Regions from separate parts of the Streptomyces sp. NPDC025651 genome, predicted to be linked through region 1. Evidence: riboswitches for the same ligand, from Rfam matches in the RefSeq annotation. Region 1 holds a riboswitch; each other region holds the start of a gene.

Region 1 (4,201 bases):
TGCGCCCGCGCCCTGGTTGGTCCACAGGTTCTTGGGGCGGCGGCTCTCGTTCCGCTCGATGACCGCGTTCGCGGCGCTCAGGATCGTCTGCGTGGAGCGGTAGTTCTGCTCCAGGAGGATCGTCGTCGCGTCGGTGTAGTCCTCCTCGAACTGGAGGATGTTGCGGATGGTGGCGCCGCGGAAGGCGTAGATCGACTGGTCCGCGTCACCCACGACGCACAGCTCGGCCGGGTCGTCCCCCTCGCCTCCGGAGGGGCCGACCAGCTCGCGCACCAGGGCGTACTGGGCGTGGTTGGTGTCCTGGTACTCGTCGACCATGACGTGCCGGAAGCGGCGGCGGTAGTGCTCGGCGACGTCCGGGAAGGCGCGCAGGAGGTGGACCGTCGTCATGATCAGGTCGTCGAAGTCCAGGGCGTTCGCCTCGCGGAGGCGGGACTGGTACATCGCGTAGGCCTGGGCGAGGGTCTTCTCGAAGCCGTCGGCGGCCTGGCCCGCGAAGTCCTCCTCGTCGATCAGCTCGTTCTTCAGGTTCGAGATCTTGGCGCTGAAGGACTTCGGCGGGAACTTCTTCGGGTCGAGGTCCAGGTCGCGGCAGACCAGGGCCATCAGGCGCTTGGAGTCCGCGGCGTCGTAGATCGAGAAGGAGGAGGTGAAGCCCAGCTTCTTGTACTCGCGGCGCAGGATGCGGACGCAGGCGCTGTGGAAGGTCGAGACCCACATCGCGTTCGCCCGCGGGCCCACGAGCTGCTCGACGCGCTCCTTCATCTCGCCCGCGGCCTTGTTCGTGAAGGTGATCGCGAGGATCTGGCCGGGGTGCACACCACGCTCGGCGAGGAGGTGCGCGATGCGGTGGGTGAGCACGCGGGTCTTGCCGGAGCCCGCGCCGGCGACGATGAGCAGCGGGGAACCGGCGTGCACGACGGCCGCGCGCTGGTTCTCGTTCAGCCCGTCGAGGAGCGTGGCCGGGTCGATGACCGGGCGCGGGGCGCCGTCGCGGTAGTGCGTGTCCCGGGACAGGGGCGCGTCGAACTTCCCGTCGAACAAGTCGTCCGGAATGGGCTCCGGAGCGCTGTCCTCGGGCGGCGGCGGGGGCTCTTCGTCCGCGGCCCGTGAGGGCTGCAGGTCCGCCAGGAAGCTGTCATCAAAGAGGCTGCTCATCGCCTCCCGAGTCTAGGCGGCCCCACTGACAACCCGCCCCGGGTTCCGGCCACCTTCCCCTGGGAGCGACGCCCCGCCTACGCCCCGCCTACGCCCCGCCCCCGGACGGTCACACTCCGCATCCGTCCGGCGCGGCCGCGTCAAGGGCCTCGTAACGTCACGAAAATGTATCGGGCATATCGAACATCAACCTTCACACGGACCACACGAGTTGGCTAGCGTGCCCGGCGGGCCGCTCGTCCCCCACCGGCGAACCCCGCCGGGAACGGGTGGCCTCCGCCGAGTCCGACATGTTCGGAGCCGGGGACCCACCAAGACCTTGGGGTGAATCGGTCCCGTACGAAGCACGAAGTACGGGGCTGTAGGGCAACCTTCCGGACCACCCGCCCGAACCCGACAGCTAACCCGGTAGGCGGTCTACGGAAGGAGTCGCCTCCTTGGCGTCGCACCGCAAGCCGCGGACCCGGGCAGCCGGAATACGCACGACCCCCGCCATCGGTATCACGACGGCGGCCCTCACCTCCGTGGCCCTCCTGTCGCAGAGCGCGCAGGCCGCGCCCTCCGCACCGACGAAGCCCAGCCTCGAAGAGGTCCAGAAGAAGGTCGACGACCTCTACCACCAGGCGGGCGTGGCCACCCAGAAGTACAACTCGGCCAAGGAACGCACCGACAAGCAGCGCAAGAAGGTCGACCGCCTGCTCGACGACGTGGCCAAGCGCACCGACAAGCTGAACGAGGCGCGCCAGGAGCTCGGCTCCTTCGCCGCCGCGCAGTACCGCACCGGCGCCGTCTCCGACACGGCCACGATGATGCTCGCCGACGACCCGCAGGGCTACTTCGACCAGAACCACCTGTCGGACCGGCTCACCGAGCGCCAGAAGAAGGCCGTCGACGACTACCAGGCGCAGCAGGTGTCGGCGTCGAAGCAGCGTACGAAGGCGGCGAAGAGCCTCAAGACGCTGAGCGACTCGCGGGACGACCTCAGGACGAGCAAGCAGACCGTCCAGAAGAAGCTGGGCGAGGCCCGTGAGCTGCTTTCGGAGCTGACCGCCGAGGAGAAGGCCCGGCTCGCGGCGATCGAGCGGAAGAAGGAGCAGGAGGCCAAGCGCAAGGCCGAGGAGCTGGCCCGCAAGCAGGCCGCCGAGGCGGAGCGCAAGCGCAAGGCGGAGGAGGCGGCCCAGAAGGAGAAGGAGCAGGAGGACGGCCAGGACTCGGGCACCGGATCGGGTTCGGGTTCCGACACCGGCTCCGGATCGGGATCGGGATCGGGCTCCGGGAGCACGGACAGCAGTTACGCCGCCAAGGCCGCGAAGGTCATCGACTTCGCGGAGGCCCAGATCGGCAAGCCGTACGTCTGGGGCGCCACCGGGCCCGACTCCTACGACTGCTCCGGGCTCACCCAGGACGCGTGGAAGGCCGCCGGGATCTCGCTGCCGCGCACGACGTGGGACCAGGTGAAGGTCGGCACGACCGTGAAGACCGCCGATGCCCAGCCGGGCGACCTGGTGTTCTTCTACGACGACATCAGTCACGTGGGCATCTACATCGGCAACGGCAAGATGATCCACGCCCCGAAGCCGGGCGCGAACGTCCGCGTCGAGTCGATCTACTACATGCCGATCCACAGCGTGGTGCGTCCCGCGTAAGCACCCTCTACGCGCGTGTGGCCCGCATCCCCCGGAGGATGCGGGCCACACGCGCGTAGAGGCGGAGAACTCAGGTCCGCGGCGCACTCGGGTTCACGGAGAACTCAGGTCCACAGCACCGCGATGAAGATGTTCGCCGTGGTCAGCAGGCCGACCGCGCCGAACAGGCCCTTGTCGACCTTCTCCTCGTCGCGCTTCACATAGACCAGCGCGAGGATCACGATCAGCACGGCCATCTTGATGCCGATCTTGAGGTTGTTGACCGTGTTGCCGTCCGCCTGGTTGAGGCCCACCAGGGCCACACCGGTGACGAGCATGACCAACGCGCCGTGCAGCATCGCCGGGCCGAAGCGGGCCGCGCCCTGACCCATCTGCTTCATCTGGGTCAGGAAGCCGCCCAGGAGCGAGGCGATGCCGATGATGTGCAGGCCGACGAAGAGATGGATGAGTACGTCCATGAGGCCGGAGCCTAGCCGGGGCGCTCGGGGCCACGGCAGGGACCCCCGTACCACCACTCCGCGGGCAGGCGTGCCACAAACGCCCCATCGGTCACCGATGCGCAGGAAGAGGACATCACCTCATGATCGACACGGTCGGACACGGTCACTTTTCCGCCCACTTCTGCCAGTTGCGCACAATCCGTCACCAACCCGTGACGGTCAGGTTTAGCGTCCTCCAGCAGGTGACCGGCTCCCCACCGTCGTCCCGCCCAGGACGGCAGTCGGCCACCACCGCCGAGAAACCCGGCGGCGGCCCGCTCCCCCTGTGCGGGCCGCCGCCGGACACGTAAGGAGCCCGATTCGTGGCAGCGCACCGCAAGCCCAGACAGCGCTCGCTCAGCGGGAGCACCGCCCGCACCGCCGCCACCCTGGCCCTCGCGGGAGCCGCGTCGGCGACCGCCTTCGACGGCACGGGACACGCGGAACCGCGGCTCAGCCCCGCCGAGGTGAAGTCCAAGGTCGACGCGCTCTACCACGAGGCGGAGATAGCCACCGAGAAGTACAACGGCGCGGAGGAGAAGGCGGAGAAGGCCGAGAAGTCGCTCAGGAAACTGCGTGACGAGGCGGCCCGCAAGACGGAGAAGCTCAACTCCGCCCGCAACTGCCTGGGTTCGTACGCGGCGGCGCAGTACCGGGCGGGCGGCATCGACCCCTCCGTGCAACTCGCGCTCTCCTCCGACCCCGAGCAGTTCCTGGACCGCGCCGCGCTCGCCGACCGCGCCGGCAGCCGCCAGGCCGCGGCCGTCAGCGGCGTACGAAAGCAGCTCCGCTCGATCGACCAGCTGCACAGCGAGGCCGACGACCGCCTGGCCGCCCTCACGGCGCGCCAGGCGGAGCTGCGCAAGCACAAGAAGACGGTCACCGACAAGCTCGGCGAGGCGAAGCGGCTGCTGTCCC
Region 2 (4,201 bases), on a different contig from region 1:
TCACCCGGAATTCCGGGTGACCCCATCGACGTATGTGCGCAAAGAGAAATGCGCGCGCACCAAAGAGACGCGCACCGAAAAGGCGCGCTCCGCAGAAGCGCGTACGGAATTACCTCTCTTTGTATACGGCGCCTCCGTTAATTCCGGAGGCCCGCCGTGTTTACGGGGTGTTGCGAATCCCTCACACGCGCCAGGCCGTCCGGCCGCGCATACGCCTGCGCCCGTGCCTGCACCTGCGTATGGCGCCACCGGTGCGCGGCCGTCGTCCGCTCGGTGTGCGCGGCGGTGAGCGCCCTGGCCCGGTCCGCGTCCCCGCGGGCCACCGCGTCGACGATCGCGGCGTACTCGGACCACGACTCGGCCGGCGCCGTCGGCTGCCGCACGGCGTACAGCCAGGCGATCTTGTGCCGGAGCTGGGTGAGCAGCGCGCTGAGCCCGGGGCTGCCGGACGCCTGGGCGAGCGTGTCGTGGAACCAGCCGCCCAGTGCGCGCAGGTCCTCGCCGTGGCCGCTCCTGCAGCGCTCCCGGCCCAGCCTGACGAGGCCGCGCAGGACCTTGAGGTGCGCGTCGGTGCGGCGCTGCGCGGCGCGGGCCGCGGCGAGCGGTTCGAGCAGCGCCCGTATCTCCAGGAGGTCGGCGGCCTCCTGCTCCGTGGGCTCGGCGACGCACGCGCCCGCGTGCCTGCGCGTGACGACGAACCCCTCGGCTTCCAGGGTGCGCAGGGCCTCGCGCACGGGGACGCGGGAGACGCCGTAGCGGCGCGCGAGGAGCTCCTCGGTGAGCCGGCTGCCCCTTTCATGGACGCCGGAGACAATGTCGTCCCGGATGGCCGTGCATACCGAGTGCGCGGGAATGCGCATGACCGGACCTCCGCCTTAATCCCCGCGAAACGCGGTCGACCGACGCTCTTTCTCGCTTGTTCCGTGACTCTATTGCAGGGCGCCGGAATTTCCGACGGCGGGCCGGAATCCATGGATATCTTTTGGCCAAGGACGGCCGGTCGGGAACAGTGCTCGGGGACACGAAAGCCCCGGCTCTGGGGAGAGCCGGGGCTTTCGGAGGCGTACGGGAGCCGTACGGGAGTCGTCAGACGTTGACGCCGTGCGAGCGCAGGTACGAGACCGGGTCGATGTCCGAGCCGTAGTCCTCGCCGGTGCGGGCCTCGAAGTGGAGGTGGGGGCCACTGGAGTTGCCGGTGGAGCCCGAGAGGCCTATCTGCTGGCCCGGGGTGACCGTCTGGCCGACGGTGACGCTGAGGGACGACATGTGGCCGTACTGGGTGTACGTGCCGTCGTTCATCTTGATGACCACGTTGTTGCCGTAGGCACCGCCCCAGCCGGCCTCGACGACGGTGCCGGAGCCGACCGCGTGGACCGTGGTGCCGGACGCGGCGTGGAAGTCGACGCCGGTGTGGCTGCCGGAGGACCACATGGCGCCGCCGGTCTTGTAGCCCGTGGAGACGTACGAGCCGCTGATCGGCGCGACGTAGGTGTTCAGGCGCTTGCGCTCGGCCTCGCGGGCGGCGCGCTCCTTGGCCTCGCGCTCCTTCTTGGCCTTCGCCTTCGCCTCGGCCTCGGCCTTGCGCTTCTCCTCGGCCGCCTTCTTCTTGGCGGCCTCTTCGGCCTTCTTGGCGGCAGCGGCGTCGTCGGCGGCCTGCTGCTGCGCGGCGGCCTGCGCGTCGATGCTCGCGGCGAGCGAGTCGCCCACGGAGATCGCCTGAGTGAGGCCGGTGTGCTCGATGGCCGCGTCGTCGGCCGCGGCGAACGCCGGACCCGCGAGGCCTCCGATGACGCCGGTGGTGGTGAGCGCGGCGACGCCCGCGGCGTTCGCGGTCGTGCGCGTCAGGCGGCTCGGACGACGGTGCTTCCCGGTGGCACGGGTGAACGCCATGAAGCGGCTGATCCTTTCCTTCCCTCTCGCCTACCGGGTTAGCTGACGGGTTCGGAGCAGGAAGGTCTCCTACGGGTCCCTCGCCTCTCGGCAAGGTGCCCGATTCACCCCAGGGGACATGTGGGTCCCCGGCTCCCCTGGCTCGCGCCGTACGGGGACTCGGCGATGACTGTCCGGTGCCGCGGATGCGGCGTACTGCGTGACGGACAGCCGGACCGACGCTAAGCGGGACATCTGTCAATCGACAAACAGAACTCGGCTTTTGTAGCGCACGCCACACGCCAGACAGGCAACCTCCATATGAATTCGGACATATGGGGACCCCGGCGGCCGAAACGGTCGCCGGGGTCCCTATATGTCCTGACTGTCACTCAGCCCGTGACCACACTCACGTCGCCGATTCCGAGGGCCCTGACGGGCTCCTCGATCTGCGCGGCGTCCCCGACGAGGATCGTCACCAGGTGGTCCTCCGGGAAGGCGCTCACGACTGCCGCGGTGGCCTCCACGGTGCCGGTGGCGGCCAACTGCCGGTACAGCTGCGCCTGGAAGTCGTCCGGGAGGTTCTGCTCGACCTGATCGGCGAGGGTGGCCGCCACGGAGGCCGCCATCTCGTACTTGAGCGGGGCGACGCCCACCAGGTTCTGCACGGCCACGTCGCGCTCGGCGTCCGTGAGGCCCTCGGCGGCGAGGGTGCGCAGGACCTTCCAGAGGTCGTCGAGCGCGGGCCCCGTGGACGCGGTGTCGACCGAGCCGCTGATGGCGAGCATCGCGGCGCCCGTGCCCTCCGGAGTGGAGCGCAGGACCTGGCTGAACGCCCGTACGCCGTAGGTGTATCCCTTCTCCTCGCGCAGGACACGGTCCAGGCGCGAGGTGAGGGTGCCGCCCAGGCAGTACGTGCCGAGGACCTGGGCGGGCCAGACGCGGTCGTGCCGGTCCGCGCCGACGCGGCCGATCAGGAGCTGCGTCTGGACGGCGCCGGGGCGGTCCACGATGACGACGCGGCCGGTGTCGTCGGCGGTCACCGTCGGCACCGGGAGCGGCTCGGCCGTGCCGCCCGTCCAGGTGCCGACGGTGTCCGCGAGGACGGCGTCCAGGTCGGTGCCCGCCAGGTCGCCGACCACGACGAGGGTGGCCGTGGCGGGACGCACGTGCTTCTCGTAGAAGGCCCGCACCGCCGCCGAGTCGATGGCGGCGACCGTCTCCTCGGTGCCCTGGCGCGGGCGCGACATGCGCGAGGTGGCCGGGAACAGCTGCCTGGAGAGCTCCTTGGCCGCGCGGCGCGCCGGGTTGGCGGCCTCGTGCGGGATCTCGTCCAGGCGGTTGCGTACGAGACGCTCGATCTCGCTGTCCGCGAAGGCGGGGGCGCGCAGGGCGTCGGCGAGCAGGCCGAGCGCCTTCGGGAGGCGGGAGACCGGCACTTCGAGGGAGACGCGGACGCCGGGGTGGTCGGCGTGCGCGTCGAGCGTCGCGCCGCAGCGGTCGAGCTCGGCGGCGAACTCCTCGGCGGAGTGCTTGTCCGTGCCCTCGTTGAAGGCCCTCGCCATGATCGTGGCGACGCCGTCGAGGCCCTCGGGTTCGGCGTCCAGGGGCGCTTCGAGGTGGATCTCCACGGCGACGACCTGCTGGCCGGGGCGGTGGCAGCGCAGCACGGTGAGGCCGTTGGGGAGCGCGCCCCGCTCGGGCGCGGGGAAGGCCCACGGCTTGGCCGTGCCCGCCTGTGGCTGGGGATGGAACTGCATCGTCGCGGCCTCGGTCACTTCGCCGCCTCCTCTTCCTCGGCGTCACCGGTGTTCTCGTCGGCGGTCTCGTCGGCGGCGGACACGGGCTCGTACACGAGCACCGCGCGGTTGTCCGGGCGCAGCCGGGCCTTGGCGACCTCCTGGACCTCTTCCGCGGTGACGGCGAGGACGCGCTGGACGGCGGTGAGGGCGAGCTGCGGGTCACCGAACAGGACGGCGTACCGGCACAGTTCGTCGGCGCGGCCCGCGACCGTGCCGAGCCGGTCGAGCCACTCGCGCTCCAACTGTGCCTGGGCGCGCTCCATCTCCTCCGGAGTGGGGCCCTCCGCGGCGAAGCGGGCGAGTTCCTCGTCGACGGCGGCCTCGATGACGGGCACCTCGACGTCGCCGGAGGTCTTCACGTCCAGCCAGCCGAGCGAGGGCGCTCCGGCGAGGCGCAGCAGGCCGAACCCGGCGGCGACGGCGGTGCGGTCGCGGCGCACGAGCCGGTTGTAGAGCCGCGACGACTCGCCGCTGCCGAGGACGGTGAGGGCGAGGTCGGCCGCGTCGCACGCGCGCGTGCCGTCCTCCGG
Region 3 (4,201 bases), on a different contig from region 1:
CGTGCAGATCATGGACGCCTGGTCGAGGGTGATCACCAAGCACACCGAGGCCAACGCCGGGCTGCAGACCGCCTGGGCCGCCTCGTCCTGGGCCCGCGCCGCCGAGGCCGTGCGCTACACCTACGACGGCTGGACCGACGGTCAACTGCTGCGTTTCGAGCGGATGTTGCGCAACGCCTATCTGCCCCAGGTCAAGGACGGTTCCGCCGACTTCAACGGCAACTGGGACCTCGTGATGGCCGACGCCACCATGGCCATGGCCGTCTTCCTCGACGACCACGCCACCTTCGAGAAGGCCGTGCACCACTTCAGGACGCGCGTGCCCGCGTACTTCTACCTGGAGTCCGACGGGAAGCTGCCCGTCTCCCCGGAGGGCAGCGGCATCGACACCGCCGCCGAGCTGACGAGTTACTGGTTCGGGCAGGACACCTTCGCCGACGGGCTCTCCCAGGAGACCTGCCGCAACTTCAAGCACGCCGGTTACGCGCTCGCCGCCACCTCCCACATGGCGGAGACCGCCCACCACCAGGGCGTCGACCTGTACGGGGAGGTCCAGGAACGGCTGCGGGCCGCCTTCGAGTTCCACTCCGCGTACCAGCTGGGCGCCAAGGCCCCGGACTGGCTGTGCGGCGGCAAGGTGCAGCGCGACATGGGGCCCGACACGGAGGTCGGCCTCAACCATCTGCGGGGGCGGCTGGAGCTGGAGATGCCGCAGACCGAGAAGTACACGGAGCGGCGGCGGCCCGAGGGCACGGACGGCCTCTTCGTGGCCTGGGAGACCCTCACGCACGCGGGCAACGCGTAAGTGGTTCGACGCACCCCTCCGGATGGCGTACTGTTGTGTTCACCGACGCGGGGTGGAGCAGCTCGGTAGCTCGCTGGGCTCATAACCCAGAGGTCGCAGGTTCAAATCCTGTCCCCGCTACTGAAGGCCTGAGGCCGGGAAGCATCAGCTTCCCGGCCTCAGGTGTTTTCCCGGTCCCGTCGTCCGGTCGGTCCCGTAACCCGGACGGCCCACATCAGGTCGCACCCTTCCCCCGCTGCGGGAAGCCTGGATGGAGCGCGGTGATGGGCGCGGAGTCGGCGGGAGACAAGCGGTGGGGCAGCGAGGAGGATCCGGCGACAGCGGTGCCACCAGCCGGGAGGCCACCCACGAGTGGGCCTTCGTCAGATCCCTGCCCTTCCTGCTCCTCATCGTCGGCGTCGTCTTCGACGTGTTCACCCCGCCGGACTTCACCGCGGCGCCCCTGTTCACGGCCGCCCCGCTGATCGCCGCCCCCTTCTACTCGCTGGCCAACACCGTCCTGACCGGCGTCGCGGCCTCGGCCGCCGTCTTCTTCCTGCACTACGGCAGATCGGCCAACAGCCATGTCGAGGCCGTCACCGAGCTGATCACCGTGATGACCGTGGCCGCCCTCGCGATCGTCATCAACCGCGTCGTCCGCCGCGGCAACGCCAAGCTCGCCACCGCCCGTTCCATCGCCGAGGCCACCCAGCGCGCCGTGCTGCCCGAGCCGGATCCGCGCATCGGCGGGCTCGACATCGCGGCGCGGTACGAGGCCGCGCAGGCCGACGCGTTCATCGGGGGCGATCTGTACGCGGTGCAGGACACCCCGCACGGCGTACGGCTCATCGTCGGCGACGTACGGGGGAAAGGCATGGGCGCGGTCGCCGCGGTCGCCGTCGTCATCGGCGCCTTCCGCGAGGCCGCCGAGCAGGAGGCCACCCTGGAGGCGGTGGCGCAGCGTCTGGAGCGGGCCCTCGCGCGCGAGGGCACCCGGCGCGACGGGCTCGACGCCTTCGAGGGGTTCACCACCGCGGTCCTCGCCGAGATCCGGCACGGCGAGGGCGTCGTACGGCTGATCAACCGCGGGCACCCGGCGCCGCTGCTGCTGCGCGGCGACGGGCGTCTGTGCGTGCTCTCCGCGAGCGAGCCCGCCCTGCCGCTCGGCATGGGCGAGCTCGGCACCTGGCCGGACCGGGCGGACGAGACGGACTTCCCGCCCGGCGCGATGCTGCTCCTGTACACGGACGGCCTGTCGGAAGCGCGCGACGTGGCGGGGGAGTTCTACGATCCGGCGGCCCGGCTCGGCGGGCGGATCTTCCCGGGGCGCGGAGGGCCGCACGCGCTGCTCGCCGCGCTCACGGAGGAGGTGCGGCGGCACACCGGGGGCGCCGCGACGGACGACATGGCGCTTCTCGCGGTGCGGCGGCCGACCGCCGACGATTCCGAGGGGACGCCCGCCCCCGAGCCCCCGGTGACACCGCGTGACTGAAGAGCACCCCTCCGCATAACAACTGACGTACTGTCAAGAGAATGTGAAGCTCCGGTGTGCGTGCGGGTGGGGTCAACTCGCCCCGTTCCGAACCCTCGTGTCCCGGTAAGTACGGCCGAAGAGCGTTAACGATCAACCGGAACGGCTTGGAATACCGACCTGCCGTCTATTAACGTTCGATAACGCAGCGCGGTCGTCCCAGCCGTCACTCGAGGCGGCTCCGTGCGCACGCGCCTAATCCCGCAAGGGAGCCGGGGAACCACCAACTTGGGGTGAATCGGGCATCTGTGCATCCGTGCCAGATGTTCGTAGGAGACCTTCCTGCTCCGAACCCGTCAGCTAACCCGGTAGGCGAGAAGGAAGGAAAGGAGTGCGCCCCAGTGGCGTCCAACCGGCCTGCCCCCCGAGCCGTGTACGTGCCGAATGACGACGACTTCGGTTCGTACGACGAGGCACCCTTCGAGGAGTGGAACCCCACCGAGGAGTCCATCCGTCCCGTCCGCGGCAGGCACCGTGTGCACAAGAAGAGCGGCGGCGGACTCGCCCGCAGCTCCACCGTCCTCGGCGTGGGCGTCATCGCCGCCGTCGGCGCGGGCGGCATCGCCACCGCGCAGGGCGGCAAGCCGCCGGTCTCCATATCGATGCCCGACCTGGGCACCGTCACCGACTCGCTGCCCGAGGCCAAGTCCCTTCCGGGCGTGGGCTCTTTGATATCCGACGACGACGCGTCGGACACCACGACCACCGCGGCCGCCGCTGCCCCCCTCACCGCCGCCGGCGTCAGCACCACCGACGCCGAACAGGGCACCACCGACGCGGGCGAGGCACTGCGCGCCCGCATCATGCAGCAGGCCGAGAACCAGCAGAACCAGGCGGACGCCGCCGTGCAGACCGCGGCCGAGGACGCCGCCGTCAAGAAGGCCGCCGAAGAGGCCGCCGCACAGCAGAAGGCCGCGGAGAAGGAGGCGGAGGCCAAGGCCGCCGCCAAGAAGAAGAAGGAAGAGGAGGCCAGGAAGGCCAAGGCCGAGGCCGAGCGCCTGGCCAAGCTCGCCAAGAGCTACGCCATCCCCACCTCCTCGTACACCCTCACCTCGCACTTCGGCGACGCCGGATCCATGTGGTCCTCCGGCCACCACACCGGCCTGGACTTCGCCGCGCCCACCGGCACCCCGCTCAAGGCCGTGCACACCGGCACCGTCAAGGAGGCGGGCTGGGCCGGGGCCTACGGCTACCGCACCGTCCTGGAGCTCGAGGACGGCACGGAGATCTGGTACTGCCACCAGTCCTCGCTGAACGTCAGCGCCGGCCAGAAGGTCACCACGGGCGAGGTCATCGGACGCGTCGGCGCGACCGGCAACGTCACCGGGCCGCACCTCCACCTGGAGGTCCACACGCCCGACGGCACCGGCATCGACCCCCTCGGCTGGCTGCAGAGCAAGGGCCTCAACCCCTGACGCACCCCAGGAACTCCGGCGGTCCTGGCGGCGACCCCCCGACGCCAGGGCTGCCGGTCCGGCGTGTCCGCAGGACGGGGCTGCGTGCCCAGGCCGCCGCCTTTACGGAATGCCGCTTCCGGTAAGCGTGTTGAGGAACGTATGACGTCTCTTCGCACACTTGGCTCATCCGACCTCGAGGTCTTCCCCCTCTCCCTCGGCGGCAACGTCTTCGGCTGGACCGCCGACCGCGCGGCGTCCTTCGCCGTGCTCGACGCCTACACCGCGGCGGGCGGCAACTTCATCGACACCGCCGACGCCTACTCGTTCTGGGTGGAGGGCAACAAGGGCGGCGAGTCCGAGACCCTCATCGGCGAGTGGCTGGCCGAGCGCGGCAACCGCTCCGACGTCGTCGTCGCGACGAAGGTCGGCGCCCTCCCCGAGTACAAGGGCCTCTCCGTGAGCACCATCAAGGGCGCCGCGGACGCGTCC
Region 4 (4,201 bases), on a different contig from region 1:
ACCAGGGCGCACACCAGCGCGTACCCCGGCGTGTCGACGAGGACCGCGGGCGCGGCACCGGCTCGCGCGAGGGCCCGCTCCACGGCCTGCCGGGGCGGATGGTCCGGAGCCATGCTGATGAGCGGCTGCCCGGCGAGGTCGGCGAGCGGCAGCCGGGAGGTCGCGCCGCTGAGCGCGTGGCCGGGCTGGGTCACCAGGACCAGCTCCTCGACCAGGACCGGCTCGGCCGACACGGCGGCGGGCAGCGGCACCGGGTCGGCCGGCTCATAGGTGTGCGTGAGGGCCAGATCGACCTCGCCCGCCGCCACGGCCGCGACACCGAAGGGCGGTTCGTGTCCCGTCACCGTCAGCTCGACATCGGGGTGGGCCCTGCGGAAGGCGCTCAGGACGGGCGGCAGCAGATGGATGCCCGCCGTCGGGAAGGTCGCCACGCGCAGCCGCCCGCCCGAGAGCCCGGCGAGCCGCGCCAGTTCGTGCCGTGCCCGCTCCATCTCGTCGAGCACCCGGCGGGCGTGGCCCACCAGGAGCTCACCCGCGCCGGTCAGCCGGGCCCCGCGGTGGTGACGTACGAGAAGCGCGGTGCCCGCTTCCCGCTCCAGTTTGGCGAGTTGCTGGGAGAGCGCGGGCACGGTGTAGCCGAGGCGCTCGGCGGCCCGCGTGATCGAACCGGCCTCGGAGACCGCGACGAGCGCGGCGAGACGCGTGGGGTCGTACATGGAAGCTCCCTGAACGCCTGCTTAAGGCAGACCCAGAATATTCCACATACCTGCTGAAGGCTTCGGCCGGGCACGCTGGGCCCATGGACGCACAACTGGTCGCCTTCACCGGCGTCGCCGCGGGCATGGTCGCCATGCCGGGCGCCGACTTCACCGTCGTCGTACGCAACGCCCTGGTCTCCCGGCGGGCCGGAGTGGCCTGCGCGGTCGGTGTCGCGGGCGGGCTCCTGGTGCACACGGCGCTGGCGGTCGCGGGCGTCGCCGCGGTCCTTGCCGCCGTGCCCGCGCTCTTCAGGGCGCTGCAACTGATCGGCGCCCTCTACGTACTGGTGCTCGCCTCCCGCGCGCTGCGGTCGGCGGCGCGGCCGCGCACCGGATCGGCGGGCGAACCTGCGGCCCAGGGCGGCGGTCTGCGCGAGGGCTTCCTGACCAACGCCCTGAACCCCAAGGCGTCGATCACCTTCCTCAGCGTGCTGCCCCAGTTCGTGCCGGACGGCAGCCCCGCGATGCCCAGGACTCTGCTGCTCGCGGCGATCGTGGTGGCGCTGGCCCTGCTGTGGTTCCCGGTCGTGGCGCTGCTCGTGGACCGGCTCGGCCGGTGGCTGCGCAGGCCGCGCACCGCCCGCGCCGTCGAGGCCGTCACCGGCACCGCACTGGGCGCACTGGGCCTGGTGCTCCTCATCGAGCCCCTGATGGTGTGAGGCCGGGCCTGGAACGGTTCCCCGAAACCGCGATCGGCGCGCTCCTGGCACCGGCACCTGACGGTGCGAGGAGCGCGCCGACCGACTGCGGCGGGGTCAGCGGACCCGGCCGTACCAGACGCTGTTGGACCAGATCTTCTCCAGACGCACCACGGTCCCCGTCTTCGGGGCGTGCCAGATCTTGTTGTTACCCGCGTAGATCCCGACGTGGTAGACGTTCCGGCCGGAGTGGAAGAACACCAGGTCGCCCTTGGTGCGCTGGGACTTCGAGATGTGCTTGGTCTTGTTGTACTGCGCGGCGGCGGTGCGCGGCAGCTTCTTGCCCGTCTTCTTGAAGGAGTAGAGCGTCAGACCCGAGCAGTCGAACCGGGTGGGACCCGCTGCCCCGTAGCGGTACGGGGAGCCCTTCTTGGACGCCGCGATCTTGAGCGCCTTCGTCCCGTGTGTGGCCGCCTCGGCCTCCGACGCGAGCCCGGGGGCCACGACGGTGCCGCCCACGACGGCGAGCGTGAGGACCGATGCGGCACCGGTCCTGCTGAGCAGCGACGGAACATGATTCAGCGCAGTCATGCGCAACCCTTCGTCAGCCGCCTGTGAAGGATGACCTGTCGGGTTCGGGCAGGCGAAGATGCCCGGCCGCGTCGTGCTCTGCGGCTTCACCCCAAGGGCGTCGTCCGGACTTCCCGGACGGGCCCGTCATGCCTGGGTCCTCCACTCCTGCCGTTGCACCGATGTCGACCGGTCATCCGGGTGGCGGCAGGACTCGGCGTCCGCCCGGACCGCCCCGCCGCTGTGGCGGGGGCTTGTCGTCGGAAGGGATCTTGACCCGACAAGGGCGAAAAAACCGAGCCGAAACGGTGTTTTGTGAGGCTCCTCACGACTGACCCGTTCGGGTGGACACCGACGAATCCGGGTTGCGGAGGCATGGCCCGACGACGGCTCGACCAGCATCGGAATGTGCCATTCCGTCCGTGCTGTACACACCTGGCGCAACTCTCCAGGGCCTGCCGGCGGGCGCCCCGCTACGTCGTCCGAGGTAGCCCGTCTGGTCCGTTTCGAAGCGGTCCGGGACGTTCCGCGGAAGGGTGCGGGGCGCTCCGCGCGGGGTCAACTGCCGGGCGGGGGCGGCACGGTGACCCGCAGGGAGCGCCGTTCGCCGTCGAGGACGCGCAGGGCGTCGGCGAGCGTGGCGGTGTGCACCTCGCTCTCGCCCCGCTGGTGCATGAGCGTGAGCGCGTCCCGCAGGGCGGTCGCCCTGCCGACCAGGGCCTGGGCGGCACGCAGGCCGCGGTAGGTGTGCTCGGCGCGCGCCGGGTTGATCCTGCCGACCAGGTCGACGACCTCGAGATAGCGGTCGATCAGGTCGGCCTCGGCGCGGGTGAGCGCCGGCAGGGGCGGCAGTTCGGGCGGCAGCATCGAGGGCTCACCTCGGGTCGCGCGTGGCGAGCGAGGTCTTGCGGTTCGGGATGATCCGGTCCACGAGCCCGTACTCCAGTGCCGCCCGGGCGTCGAGGATCTTGTCCCGCTCGATGTCCGCGGTGATCCGCTCGGGGCTCTGCCCCGTGTGCCGAACGAGCATCTCCTCCAGCATCCGTCGGCTGCGCAGCATCTCGTCGGCCTGGATCGCGAGGTCGCTGGCCTGACCCTGGAACGGCTCGGCGACGGAGGGCTGATGGATCAGCACGCGCGCGCCGGGCAGCGCGAACCGTTTGCCGGGGGTGCCCGCGGCCAGCAGCACGGCGGCGGTGGACGCGGCCTGACCGAGGCAGGTCGTCTCCACGTCGCAGGTGACGAACTGCATCGTGTCGTAGATCGCGGTCATCGCGGTGAACGAGCCGCCGGGGGAGTTGATGTAGAGGGAGATGTCGCGGTCCGGCGCGAGGTATTCCAGGTGCATGAACTGGGCCATCACGTCGTTCGCCGAGGTGTTGTCGATGGGGGTGCCGAGGAAGACGATCCGCTCTTCGAGGAGCTTGGAGTACGGATCCAGGGTCCGCGTCCCCCGAGCTGGTGCGTTCGGTGAACTCGGGCAGGACGTAACGGGCGGACGGACGGTTCATGGCACGCCTCTCTTCTTCCGGTCGCGGAGCGGTCCGGTCTCTGTAAAAAATGTACAGGACGTACGTTCCGTGGGGGTGGGGAAAAGTGATGTCGGGCCGTACGGGATCCGCGTTCCCCTTTTCGGGTCATGGGACGAGACGCGACGGAACGGGATGAACGGGCGCTCCTCACCCTCGAAGTGGACGTCGTCCACGGACTGGGGCCGGTGGGGGCAGGAGAGGTGCGGACGGTGACCGACCCCGCGGTGCGCGCGGGCCTGCCCTGGTCTCCGGGAGCGCGGGTGCTGGCGCTGGGGGCGGGCGTCGCTCTCCCGGATGACCGCCGCGACAGTGGGGGCGGCTTCGGGGGGGCGACGGCTTCGGGGGTGGCGACGACGCTTCGGGGGCGCAGGGGAGCCGTATGCGCCGGGTGAGGCCCCGGCCGTCCTCGTGCGGTTGGCCTCCGCCCTGAGGGCGGCCGGTGAGCCCGCCTCGGTCGAGGGCGGCCCCTGCTCCACCTTCCCGGACCCGCTCGTCGTGGACCCCGCCGCGCCCCTGCCCCTCCTGCTCTCGGACGAGCAGGGGCGGGACGCCGCACGGCAGTTGACCCGCCCCGGCACCTGGCAGCCAGGCGAGTGGGCGGAGCTGATCTGCGGAGCGGCGGGGGAGTGGGCGATGGCCGTGCACGACGGCGCGCCCGTGTCGATCTGTCACACCCCGGCCGGGAACGCCCACGCGGCGGAGG

Evidence for each region. Region 1 has a riboswitch for cyclic di-AMP ahead of ACZ4D5_RS18005 (C40 family peptidase). Riboswitches for the same ligand answer to the same signal wherever they lie in the genome.
Region 2: linked by a shared signal. The riboswitch ahead of ACZ4D5_RS39460 (M23 family metallopeptidase) and the one ahead of ACZ4D5_RS18005 (C40 family peptidase) in region 1 are both predicted to bind cyclic di-AMP.
Region 3: linked by a shared signal. The riboswitch ahead of ACZ4D5_RS12255 (M23 family metallopeptidase) and the one ahead of ACZ4D5_RS18005 (C40 family peptidase) in region 1 are both predicted to bind cyclic di-AMP.
Region 4: linked by a shared signal. The riboswitch ahead of ACZ4D5_RS13445 (C40 family peptidase) and the one ahead of ACZ4D5_RS18005 (C40 family peptidase) in region 1 are both predicted to bind cyclic di-AMP.

The regions. Positions count from the first base shown of each region.
Region 1 covers NZ_JBVHLZ010000004.1:354,517-358,717, reverse strand. Annotated here, with positions in the region: gene ACZ4D5_RS18010 (ATP-dependent DNA helicase) at 1-1,158, opposite strand, end outside; cyclic di-AMP (ydaO/yuaA leader) riboswitch at 1,426-1,588, shown strand; gene ACZ4D5_RS18005 (C40 family peptidase) at 1,596-2,804, shown strand; gene ACZ4D5_RS18000 (hypothetical protein) at 2,909-3,262, opposite strand; gene ACZ4D5_RS17995 (C40 family peptidase) at 3,607-4,201, shown strand, end outside.
Region 2 covers NZ_JBVHLZ010000017.1:46,145-50,345, reverse strand. Annotated here, with positions in the region: gene ACZ4D5_RS39465 (GntR family transcriptional regulator) at 138-860, opposite strand; gene ACZ4D5_RS39460 (M23 family metallopeptidase) at 1,087-1,890, opposite strand; cyclic di-AMP (ydaO/yuaA leader) riboswitch at 1,903-2,065, opposite strand; gene ACZ4D5_RS39455 (M16 family metallopeptidase) at 2,262-3,647, opposite strand; gene ACZ4D5_RS39450 (M16 family metallopeptidase) at 3,644-4,201, opposite strand, start outside.
Region 3 covers NZ_JBVHLZ010000002.1:920,897-925,097, forward strand. Annotated here, with positions in the region: gene ACZ4D5_RS12240 (alginate lyase family protein) at 1-805, shown strand, start outside; tRNA gene ACZ4D5_RS12245 (tRNA-Met) at 852-925, shown strand; gene ACZ4D5_RS12250 (PP2C family protein-serine/threonine phosphatase) at 1,056-2,276, shown strand; cyclic di-AMP (ydaO/yuaA leader) riboswitch at 2,498-2,645, shown strand; gene ACZ4D5_RS12255 (M23 family metallopeptidase) at 2,657-3,730, shown strand; gene ACZ4D5_RS12260 (aldo/keto reductase) at 3,872-4,201, shown strand, end outside.
Region 4 covers NZ_JBVHLZ010000003.1:259,536-263,736, reverse strand. Annotated here, with positions in the region: gene ACZ4D5_RS13455 (LysR family transcriptional regulator) at 1-716, opposite strand, end outside; gene ACZ4D5_RS13450 (LysE family translocator) at 800-1,417, shown strand; gene ACZ4D5_RS13445 (C40 family peptidase) at 1,514-1,987, opposite strand; cyclic di-AMP (ydaO/yuaA leader) riboswitch at 1,991-2,167, opposite strand; gene ACZ4D5_RS13440 (hypothetical protein) at 2,525-2,833, opposite strand; partial or broken gene ACZ4D5_RS13435 (ATP-dependent Clp protease proteolytic subunit) at 2,841-3,477, opposite strand; gene ACZ4D5_RS13430 (GNAT family N-acetyltransferase) at 3,913-4,201, shown strand, end outside.